DNA from 3 places in the Lysinibacillus sp. FW12 genome. Region 2 is predicted to be linked to each of the others. Evidence: a T-box and tRNA genes for the amino acid it is inferred to sense, from the RefSeq annotation. Region 2 holds a T-box; the other regions hold tRNA genes.

Region 1 (3,249 bases), 2.0 Mb from region 2:
TAATAATAAGCGGGTGTGGCGGAATTGGCAGACGCACTAGACTTAGGATCTAGCGCCGCAAGGCGTGGGGGTTCGACTCCCTTCACCCGCACCATTATTTTCATTGCCAGATAAAAAAACTTATGCACATGCGGAAGTAGTTCAGTGGTAGAACACCACCTTGCCAAGGTGGGGGTCGCGAGTTCGAACCTCGTCTTCCGCTCCAAATGTGCCGGGGTGGCGGAACTGGCAGACGCACAGGACTTAAAATCCTGCGGTAGGTGACTACCGTACCGGTTCGATTCCGGTCCTCGGCACCATTTATTATGCGCCCGTAGCTCAATTGGATAGAGCGTCTGACTACGGATCAGAAGGTTATGGGTTCGACTCCTGTCGGGCGCGCCAAAAGAACGAACGGGAAGTAGCTCAGCTTGGTAGAGCACTTGGTTTGGGACCAAGGGGTCGCAGGTTCGAATCCTGTCTTCCCGACCATTTCCTAAAATTATGGGGCCTTAGCTCAGCTGGGAGAGCGCCTGCCTTGCACGCAGGAGGTCAGCGGTTCGATCCCGCTAGGCTCCACCATAGTAAATAACCAGTATAAAGATCCTGGCGGCGTAGCTCAGCTGGCTAGAGCGTACGGTTCATACCCGTAAGGTCGGGGGTTCGATCCCCTCTGCCGCCATCTTAAAGGACCTTTAGCTCAGTTGGTTAGAGCAGACGGCTCATAACCGTCCGGTCGCAGGTTCGAGTCCTGCAAGGTCCACCATTTATATAGTGTAACGGAGGTATACCCAAGTCTGGCTGAAGGGATCGGTCTTGAAAACCGACAGGCGGGTAACACCGCGCGGGGGTTCGAATCCCTCTACCTCCTCCAGTTTTAAATTTTTATAAATGGTGCTTTAAAAACTCGAAACAGAATATCATTATCGCGGGGTGGAGCAGTGGTAGCTCGTCGGGCTCATAACCCGAAGGTCGTTGGTTCAAATCCGGCCCCCGCAACCAAAAGGTCCCGTGGTGTAGCGGTTAACATGCCTGCCTGTCACGCAGGAGATCGCCGGTTCGATCCCGGTCGGGACCGCCATTATTATAATGAAAAACATGAGAAGCAAAAGAGTGAGCAAGCTTAGCATGGACGAAATGGGTCAGTAGCTCAGTTGGTAGAGCATTAGATTGAAGCTCTAAGTGTCGGCGGTTCGATTCCGTCCTGACCCACCATTTATGCGGGTGTAGTTTAATGGTAAAACCTCAGCCTTCCAAGCTGATGTCGTGGGTTCGATTCCCATCACCCGCTCCAAGGGCCTATAGCTCAGCTGGTTAGAGCGCACGCCTGATAAGCGTGAGGTCGATGGTTCGAGTCCATTTAGGCCCACCATTATTCCGAAGTAGCTCAGTTGGTAGTAGCACCTGACTGTTAATCAGGTTGTCGCAGGTTCGAGTCCTGCCTTCGGAGCCATTTTTTATTTGGGGAAGTACTCAAGAGGCTGAAGAGGCGCCCCTGCTAAGGGTGTAGGTCGGGTAACCGGCGCGAGGGTTCAAATCCCTCCTTCTCCGCCATTGGCCCGTTGGTCAAGTGGTTAAGACACCGCCCTTTCACGGCGGTAACACGGGTTCGAATCCCGTACGGGTCATACTAAAAAACAGTAACTGCATTTGCAGCTACTGTTTTTTTTATATTTAGATAGATATATAATTACTCATTATTTAGTGCGCTTTCATCCATATATACTACTTCCCAAATATGCCCATCTACATCTTGGAATCCCCAGCCGTACATAAATCCGTGATCTTGTGGTTCACTGTAAGGTTTACCACCAGAGGCTAGTGCTTTATTTACTAATTGATCTACTTGTTCTCGGTTTTCAGCGGAAAGACATAATATCGCCTCTGCAGAAGTAGCTGTATCTGCAATCTCCTTCTTTGTAAATCCTTTGAATCGTTCTTCTACCATTATTAATGCAAAGATATTTTCGCTAATAATCATTGAAGCTGTTGTTTCATCACTAAATTGTTGATTAAATTCAAAACCTAAGTCTTTAAAAAAGTTGATTGATTTGTTAAGATCTTTTACTGGTAAATTGATAAATATATTTTTCGATTGAAAAGCCATTGATTATCACCTCCAAATCGACAGTATCATAGAAAATAAATCCATGTCAATTTCTACAAGTAAATGGATTTCATTTATTTCCCAACATCCTTAATCAAAAAAGTATAAGTCATATCAAAAAATGAACGACGTTTTTCATAACTCCTTAACTTTACAAAAAAAGCAGAAATATTGATACAACAACATGTCTGCTTTTAAAATTCTTCTTGTTACCCCCGTACAAGCATTCTTTCAAGTGAGCTAAGTGCTTCAGCGGTAGTATGTTCATCTACTTGTATACGGTTATGAGGTTGCCCCTGTTCAATACTTTCAAGACTCCATAGTAAATGTGGAAGGTCTATTCGGTTCATAGTTAGACAAGGACAAAAATTTTCATTTAGCGAAATAATATGTTTATCTGGATGTTGCTTAATGATACGATTGACAAGGTTCATTTCTGTTCCAATGGCCCATGCAGATCCGCTTGGTGCTCGATTGATTGTATCAATAATGTATTTTGTCGAGCCGGCATCATCAGCTGCTGCAACAACTTCACGACTACATTCTGGATGAACAATAATCCTCATTGTGGGATGTTCTTTGCGAATGACTTCCGTATGTTGAACTGTAAACCCCTCATGCACAGAACAATGACCCTTCCACAGAATAACCTGGATGTTTTCAAGTGATTCCTTAGTTTCGAGCATATTTTTATGAGGATTCCAAACGGCCATATTTTCAAGGGGAATACCTAAATCATAGGCGGTATTTCTCCCTAAATGTTGATCGGGTAAAAAGAAAATACGCTGTTTTTGTGTAAATGCCCATTGTACAAGCTCCCTTGCATTCGATGATGTAACACAGGCACCACCATGTCGTCCCGTAAAGGCTTTAATGGCCGCGGTTGAATTGACATAAGTTAGAGGAATAATCGTATCGCCAAAGAGCTGTTGAAGGATTGGCCATGCTTGTTCTGTTTGATAAATATTCGCCATATCAGCCATCGAACAGCCTGCACGCATATCTGGTAAATAGACATGTTGCTGTTTCATTGTCAGCATGTCTGCCGTTTCTGCCATAAAATGTACACCACAAAATACGATATGTTCAGCCTCCTTATTAGCGGCAGATAATTGAGCTAGTTGTAGAGAATCACCAGTTGCATCAGCAAATTGAATAACCTC
Region 2 (3,249 bases):
GGTTTTTTTGTACGCCAGTCATGTGGATAAGAGTGTGTAATGAAACTAAGACTTTCTAATGCATCCACTTCTTTAAGTTTTTCTGTTACTAGTTTATTGGCATCATTATAAAATACGCCTTCAAAACCAGGTGCTTCTTCTGTATAGCAGCCACTATTATCAAGAGGACTAAGAATGCCTAAGCCATATTGTTTACTAATATGATAATCATCTTCCCCGTGTCCTGGCGCTGTATGAACACAACCTGTACCCGCATCTGCAGTAACATGATCTCCAACCATCACAAGAGATTCTCGATCATAGAATGGATGATGGGCTACAATACGATCTAGCGCATCCCCTTTTACTTCTTGAACAACCTCATAGTTTTCCCATTCAAGAGCAGTTGCCACTGACTCTAATAATTCTTTAGCGATAATGAATTTTTTAGTTGCCACAGCAACTACTACATAGATAAATTCAGGGTTCAAAGAAATCCCTAAGTTTGCTGGTAATGTCCAAGGAGTTGTTGTCCAAATGATAAATTTAGCATCTGCTGGAACAACACCTTTCGCATCCTTAATAGCAAAGCTTACATAAATCGATGGTGATTTGATATCCTTGTATTCAATTTCAGCTTCTGCCAAAGCAGATTCAGAAGATGGAGACCAATAAACTGGTTTTAACCCTTTATAGATGTAACCTTTTTCCGCCATTTTACCAAACACTTCAATTTGACGTGCTTCAAATTCAGGTTTCAATGTAATATATGGATTTTCCCAATCACCGCGAATGCCTAGACGTCGGAATTGCGTACGTTGATTGTCAATTTGTTCATACGCATATTCTTCACAAAGTTGGCGGAATGCTGCTACTGACATTTCTTTACGCTTTACACCTTTGTTTGTCAATGCTTGCTCAATTGGTAAACCATGCGTATCCCAACCAGGAATATAATTAACATGGTAGCCAGTCATGGAGCGGTGACGTGTAATCATATCTTTCAATACTTTATTTAATGCATGGCCGATGTGGATATCACCATTTGCATATGGAGGACCATCATGTAGGACAAACTCTGGACGACCTTCAGTACGTTCCATTTGTAATTTGTTAATATCCATGTCATTCCATTTATCTTGCATTTTTGGCTCATTTGCTGGAAGATTTCCGCGCATTGGAAAATCTGTTTTTGGCATTAATAATGTATCTTTGTATTCAACCATTTAAAATTCCTCCTTTATTTTCCACAGGCATAATAGACATTTTTCACATAGGACAGTTATTGGCAAATTCAGCTAAAACGATTCGCAAACAAATAAAAAAAGCCCTCAATCCCACTAAGGGACGAGAAGCTTCTACTCGCGGTACCACCCTACTTGTAGCACAAAAATTATTGTACTACCTCTTTCAAGCACGTTAACGTCGTGCAACACGAAATAACTTACTTTTTTCAGCTATTTAGCTCAGAAGTGATGTTCAATGTTAGTTGCATGTTTGGGCTCGCACTGTCCCCAAATCGCTTCACTACGCCTAACAAATACTGTCTTCGTCTCTGCCTCTATGCGTATCTGTTCAAAATAATTACTATTACAAAGTATATGAAATTCATACAATCGCGTCAAGTTTCAATTGTAAAAGAAAAGTTACATATCTTCGGACTCCTGTGCTTCCTCAACAGACGCCTGAATTTCAGTTAAATCAATATCGTATTGTAGCAAATGATCCCAGTCATCTGCATTCAGTAAGTCAAGCTGTGCCTCTACAAGCATCTTAAAACGATTACGGAAAACCTTAGATTGTTTTTTTAGCTCATCAATTTCAATCGTTACCTTACGAGCTTTCGTTAAAGCTTCATTGACAATTCGATCAGCATTTTTCTCTGCTTCTTTCAAAATGAGTTTAGCCTCTTTTTGTGAATTTCTTCGCACTTCATCTGCAGCTTCTTGCGCTACTACAATAGATTTCTGCAAAGTTTCTTCTAAGGAGTTAAAATGCCTCGCTTGTTCTAATGCCATTTCTAATTGCTTATCGACTTCCTTTTTTTCCCTAAGCAAAATTTCGTAGTCTTTAATAATCTGATCTAAAAATTCATTTACTTCATCTTCAGCATAACCTCTGAAGGCTTTTGTAAACTCCTTATTATGTATATCAATAGGTGATAATGGCATACAATCCTTCTCTCCTTTACATGTACATTCGTAGTTTCTATTATACAATTGTTCCGACAACTTAGCAGTAAAAATTAATGAAATTTACTTCACTTTCAGCTTTTTTGGGCCAATCGACCGATTTGTAGACGGATTTTATCCTTTTTTGTACGGCCTTCTGTCATAATAATTTTGACACGACCGCTTCCACGTATCGATAAAATATCACCCTCTTGTAATTCAAAAGCGACAGTATCCCGCTCCGTCCAATTGACACGCACTTTTTTTCCAGTAATTAATGCTTGTGCCTTTTGGCGTGACACATTTAAAATCGTCGCAATGATCACATCTAAACGCATCGAAGAAACTGTATGTGCTTCCTCAAACCACTCTTCCTCATTGATAAGCAGTGGGGCGTCTTCCTTTAGGGATTCTACATGTACCTTTACTTTACCAATACCCGTTAAATGTAAACGGACATAATCCGCTACCTCCTGTGCGACAACGAATTGCACCTGCTGCTCATTGACACGAATATCACCGAATTTACTACGGTTTAAGCCTAATGATAACAATGCCCCTAAAACATCTGGATGACGCAGTTGAATAAATTTAGTCGGATACTGGATGGTAAAGGCTGTCAGTTGAAAGTCTTCATCTGTAGCTTCATAGTACGCAGGGAAAATGAGCATACGCTGCCTCTCTGCTCCATCAAATAGCCCTGAACAAGCTGTCTTTAGAGTGTCGTCCTGTCCAATAACCGATGACACAATAAAACGTTGCCTTGGGTCAAGAAAATCGGTCAACTTAGGTGCATAGCGATCCTCTACCTCACGCTGCCAGCTTAGCACTTGTTCAATAAAAGGCTGCTCATCTTTTCGAAAATGCTGGATTAAGTGTTCCATCTTGTTGTCTCCTCTTTCACTAGTTCCTATTTGCTTTGTTGGATGAACGTAGTAAAACTAGTATTCCCCATAAATAAAAAATCCCCACCTAAACGTGAGGATTTACTTCTAAACGAACATAAGAAATATTTTCTGAATGACTATAACAAGCCCTCTTTCAATAAAATTCAGCATAAAGATAGCCACAATTGGTGAAATATCTATCATTCCAAGTG
Region 3 (3,249 bases), 2.0 Mb from region 2:
AAACAACTTCAAAACAAGATACATAAAATAGTCTAGTGATGATGGCAAAGAGGTCACACCCGTTCCCATACCGAACACGGAAGTTAAGCTCTTTAGCGCCGATGGTAGTTGGGGGCTTCCCCCTGTGAGAGTAGGACGTCGCTAGGCATAATACCCAGGAGGATTAGCTCAGCTGGGAGAGCACCTGCCTTACAAGCAGGGGGTCGGCGGTTCGAGCCCGTCATCCTCCACCATATGCCGGTTTAGCTCAGCAGGTAGAGCAACTGACTTGTAATCAGTAGGTCGTGGGTTCGATTCCTATAGCCGGCACCATTTTTTCGAGCCATTAGCTCAGTTGGTAGAGCATCTGACTTTTAATCAGAGGGTCGAAGGTTCGAGTCCTTCATGGCTCACCATTTTGAAATAATAATAAGCGGGTGTGGCGGAATTGGCAGACGCACTAGACTTAGGATCTAGCGCCGCAAGGCGTGGGGGTTCGACTCCCTTCACCCGCACCATTATTTTCATTGCCAGATAAAAAAACTTATGCACATGCGGAAGTAGTTCAGTGGTAGAACACCACCTTGCCAAGGTGGGGGTCGCGAGTTCGAACCTCGTCTTCCGCTCCAAATGTGCCGGGGTGGCGGAACTGGCAGACGCACAGGACTTAAAATCCTGCGGTAGGTGACTACCGTACCGGTTCGATTCCGGTCCTCGGCACCATTTATTATGCGCCCGTAGCTCAATTGGATAGAGCGTCTGACTACGGATCAGAAGGTTATGGGTTCGACTCCTGTCGGGCGCGCCAAAAGAACGAACGGGAAGTAGCTCAGCTTGGTAGAGCACTTGGTTTGGGACCAAGGGGTCGCAGGTTCGAATCCTGTCTTCCCGACCATTTCCTAAAATTATGGGGCCTTAGCTCAGCTGGGAGAGCGCCTGCCTTGCACGCAGGAGGTCAGCGGTTCGATCCCGCTAGGCTCCACCATAGTAAATAACCAGTATAAAGATCCTGGCGGCGTAGCTCAGCTGGCTAGAGCGTACGGTTCATACCCGTAAGGTCGGGGGTTCGATCCCCTCTGCCGCCATCTTAAAGGACCTTTAGCTCAGTTGGTTAGAGCAGACGGCTCATAACCGTCCGGTCGCAGGTTCGAGTCCTGCAAGGTCCACCATTTATATAGTGTAACGGAGGTATACCCAAGTCTGGCTGAAGGGATCGGTCTTGAAAACCGACAGGCGGGTAACACCGCGCGGGGGTTCGAATCCCTCTACCTCCTCCAGTTTTAAATTTTTATAAATGGTGCTTTAAAAACTCGAAACAGAATATCATTATCGCGGGGTGGAGCAGTGGTAGCTCGTCGGGCTCATAACCCGAAGGTCGTTGGTTCAAATCCGGCCCCCGCAACCAAAAGGTCCCGTGGTGTAGCGGTTAACATGCCTGCCTGTCACGCAGGAGATCGCCGGTTCGATCCCGGTCGGGACCGCCATTATTATAATGAAAAACATGAGAAGCAAAAGAGTGAGCAAGCTTAGCATGGACGAAATGGGTCAGTAGCTCAGTTGGTAGAGCATTAGATTGAAGCTCTAAGTGTCGGCGGTTCGATTCCGTCCTGACCCACCATTTATGCGGGTGTAGTTTAATGGTAAAACCTCAGCCTTCCAAGCTGATGTCGTGGGTTCGATTCCCATCACCCGCTCCAAGGGCCTATAGCTCAGCTGGTTAGAGCGCACGCCTGATAAGCGTGAGGTCGATGGTTCGAGTCCATTTAGGCCCACCATTATTCCGAAGTAGCTCAGTTGGTAGTAGCACCTGACTGTTAATCAGGTTGTCGCAGGTTCGAGTCCTGCCTTCGGAGCCATTTTTTATTTGGGGAAGTACTCAAGAGGCTGAAGAGGCGCCCCTGCTAAGGGTGTAGGTCGGGTAACCGGCGCGAGGGTTCAAATCCCTCCTTCTCCGCCATTGGCCCGTTGGTCAAGTGGTTAAGACACCGCCCTTTCACGGCGGTAACACGGGTTCGAATCCCGTACGGGTCATACTAAGTGCAGTAGATGAATTTCATCTACTGCACTTTTTAATTTTAGTCATAGATTTATAATATAGCTACCATAAATTAAAGCCTACACAGGATAGTTTAATCTGTGTAGGCTTTTAATTTTACTAAGAAGCTATGAAATTCTACGTCCTTTTCCATATGGAATGCATAGAGGTGTACCAAATATTGGATCTGTCGTCATTTGGCAATCAAGGTCAAACACATGACTAACTAAATCAGTTGTCATAATTTCTTCTGGTTTACCTTGACGATAGACACCACGATCACGGACAGTAATAATATGATCGGCATAGCGACATGCGAGATTAATATCATGTAATACCATAATAATCGTTCGCTTTTGCTGTTGGTTTAACTCGTACAATAAATCTAAAACTTCTATCTGATGAGTTAAATCTAAGTATGTCGTAGGCTCGTCCAAAAGAATAATATCCGTATCTTGAGCAAGCGTCATAGCAATCCAAGCACGTTGACGTTGTCCTCCTGATAGCTCATCCACTGGTCTATCTTGTAAATGCTCTGTGCCTGTTGCTCTTAAGGCATTTAATACGATTTCTTCATCCTTTTCCGTCCACTGTTGACGCCAGCTTTGGTAAGGATAGCGACCTTGCTTCACAAGCTGTAGGACAGTTAGGCCTTCTGGTGCAACAGGGGATTGGGGAAGAATCGAAAGATTTCTAGCCACCTGCTTTGTTGATAATTTAAAAATATCCTCTCCATCTAATAGAACGGAACCTTTTTTAGGTTTTAATAATCGAGCGATGGAGCGTAGGAGTGTGGATTTACCACAGCCATTCGCTCCAATTAATACAGTAATTTCATTCAAAGGGATAGATAAATTGAGATCTTCGATAATATTGGAATCACCATAACTTAATGTAAGGGATTTGGTTAATAACGATTCAGTCATGTAGTATAGACTCCTTTATTTATTAGGATTTCTAAATAGTAAATAGATAAAATAGGGAGCACCAATGGCAGCGGTAAAGACACCAGCGGGTACTTCTAACGGGCTAAAAGCAGTACGACCAATAATATCTGCTATCATCACAAGCAATGCTCCGATTGCTGCAGATGCTGGAATAAGTACACCGAATGATGAACCAACAATGCGTCGTGCAATATGAGGTGCCATTAATCCTACAAACCCAATGGCGCCAGCAAATGCTATAGCACTCGCTACTAGACTGGAACATAATAGGATTAAGTAAAGGCGTGT

The links. The T-box of region 2 lies ahead of ileS (isoleucine--tRNA ligase). A T-box ahead of a tRNA ligase gene usually reads a tRNA of that ligase, here a tRNA-Ile.
Region 1: it has a tRNA-Ile gene. The T-box ahead of ileS (isoleucine--tRNA ligase) is inferred to sense a tRNA for this amino acid. The anticodon was not compared.
Region 3: it has a tRNA-Ile gene. The T-box ahead of ileS (isoleucine--tRNA ligase) is inferred to sense a tRNA for this amino acid. The anticodon was not compared.

Annotation. Positions count from the first base shown of each region.
Region 1 covers NZ_CP139094.1:1,160,364-1,163,612, forward strand. Annotated here, with positions in the region: tRNA gene SJW71_RS05855 (tRNA-Leu) at 10-94, shown strand; tRNA gene SJW71_RS05860 (tRNA-Gly) at 131-205, shown strand; tRNA gene SJW71_RS05865 (tRNA-Leu) at 211-299, shown strand; tRNA gene SJW71_RS05870 (tRNA-Arg) at 308-384, shown strand; tRNA gene SJW71_RS05875 (tRNA-Pro) at 395-471, shown strand; tRNA gene SJW71_RS05880 (tRNA-Ala) at 486-561, shown strand; tRNA gene SJW71_RS05885 (tRNA-Met) at 588-661, shown strand; tRNA gene SJW71_RS05890 (tRNA-Ile) at 669-745, shown strand; tRNA gene SJW71_RS05895 (tRNA-Ser) at 761-853, shown strand; tRNA gene SJW71_RS05900 (tRNA-Met) at 907-981, shown strand; tRNA gene SJW71_RS05905 (tRNA-Asp) at 985-1,060, shown strand; tRNA gene SJW71_RS05910 (tRNA-Phe) at 1,119-1,194, shown strand; tRNA gene SJW71_RS05915 (tRNA-Gly) at 1,200-1,273, shown strand; tRNA gene SJW71_RS05920 (tRNA-Ile) at 1,275-1,351, shown strand; tRNA gene SJW71_RS05925 (tRNA-Asn) at 1,356-1,432, shown strand; tRNA gene SJW71_RS05930 (tRNA-Ser) at 1,443-1,533, shown strand; tRNA gene SJW71_RS05935 (tRNA-Glu) at 1,536-1,607, shown strand; gene SJW71_RS05940 (VOC family protein) at 1,670-2,086, opposite strand; gene nadA (quinolinate synthase NadA) at 2,296-3,249, opposite strand, start outside.
Region 2 covers NZ_CP139094.1:3,721,929-3,725,177, forward strand. Annotated here, with positions in the region: gene ileS (isoleucine--tRNA ligase) at 1-1,205, opposite strand, end outside; T-box leader at 1,320-1,544, opposite strand; gene SJW71_RS19225 (DivIVA domain-containing protein) at 1,626-2,150, opposite strand; gene SJW71_RS19230 (RNA-binding protein) at 2,246-3,034, opposite strand; gene SJW71_RS19235 (YggT family protein) at 3,143-3,249, opposite strand, start outside.
Region 3 covers NZ_CP139094.1:1,167,570-1,170,818, forward strand. Annotated here, with positions in the region: rRNA gene rrf (5S ribosomal RNA) at 32-147, shown strand; tRNA gene SJW71_RS05970 (tRNA-Val) at 158-233, shown strand; tRNA gene SJW71_RS05975 (tRNA-Thr) at 237-312, shown strand; tRNA gene SJW71_RS05980 (tRNA-Lys) at 320-395, shown strand; tRNA gene SJW71_RS05985 (tRNA-Leu) at 413-497, shown strand; tRNA gene SJW71_RS05990 (tRNA-Gly) at 534-608, shown strand; tRNA gene SJW71_RS05995 (tRNA-Leu) at 614-702, shown strand; tRNA gene SJW71_RS06000 (tRNA-Arg) at 711-787, shown strand; tRNA gene SJW71_RS06005 (tRNA-Pro) at 798-874, shown strand; tRNA gene SJW71_RS06010 (tRNA-Ala) at 889-964, shown strand; tRNA gene SJW71_RS06015 (tRNA-Met) at 991-1,064, shown strand; tRNA gene SJW71_RS06020 (tRNA-Ile) at 1,072-1,148, shown strand; tRNA gene SJW71_RS06025 (tRNA-Ser) at 1,164-1,256, shown strand; tRNA gene SJW71_RS06030 (tRNA-Met) at 1,310-1,384, shown strand; tRNA gene SJW71_RS06035 (tRNA-Asp) at 1,388-1,463, shown strand; tRNA gene SJW71_RS06040 (tRNA-Phe) at 1,522-1,597, shown strand; tRNA gene SJW71_RS06045 (tRNA-Gly) at 1,603-1,676, shown strand; tRNA gene SJW71_RS06050 (tRNA-Ile) at 1,678-1,754, shown strand; tRNA gene SJW71_RS06055 (tRNA-Asn) at 1,759-1,835, shown strand; tRNA gene SJW71_RS06060 (tRNA-Ser) at 1,846-1,936, shown strand; tRNA gene SJW71_RS06065 (tRNA-Glu) at 1,939-2,010, shown strand; gene SJW71_RS06070 (ABC transporter ATP-binding protein) at 2,143-2,940, opposite strand; gene SJW71_RS06075 (FecCD family ABC transporter permease) at 2,956-3,249, opposite strand, start outside.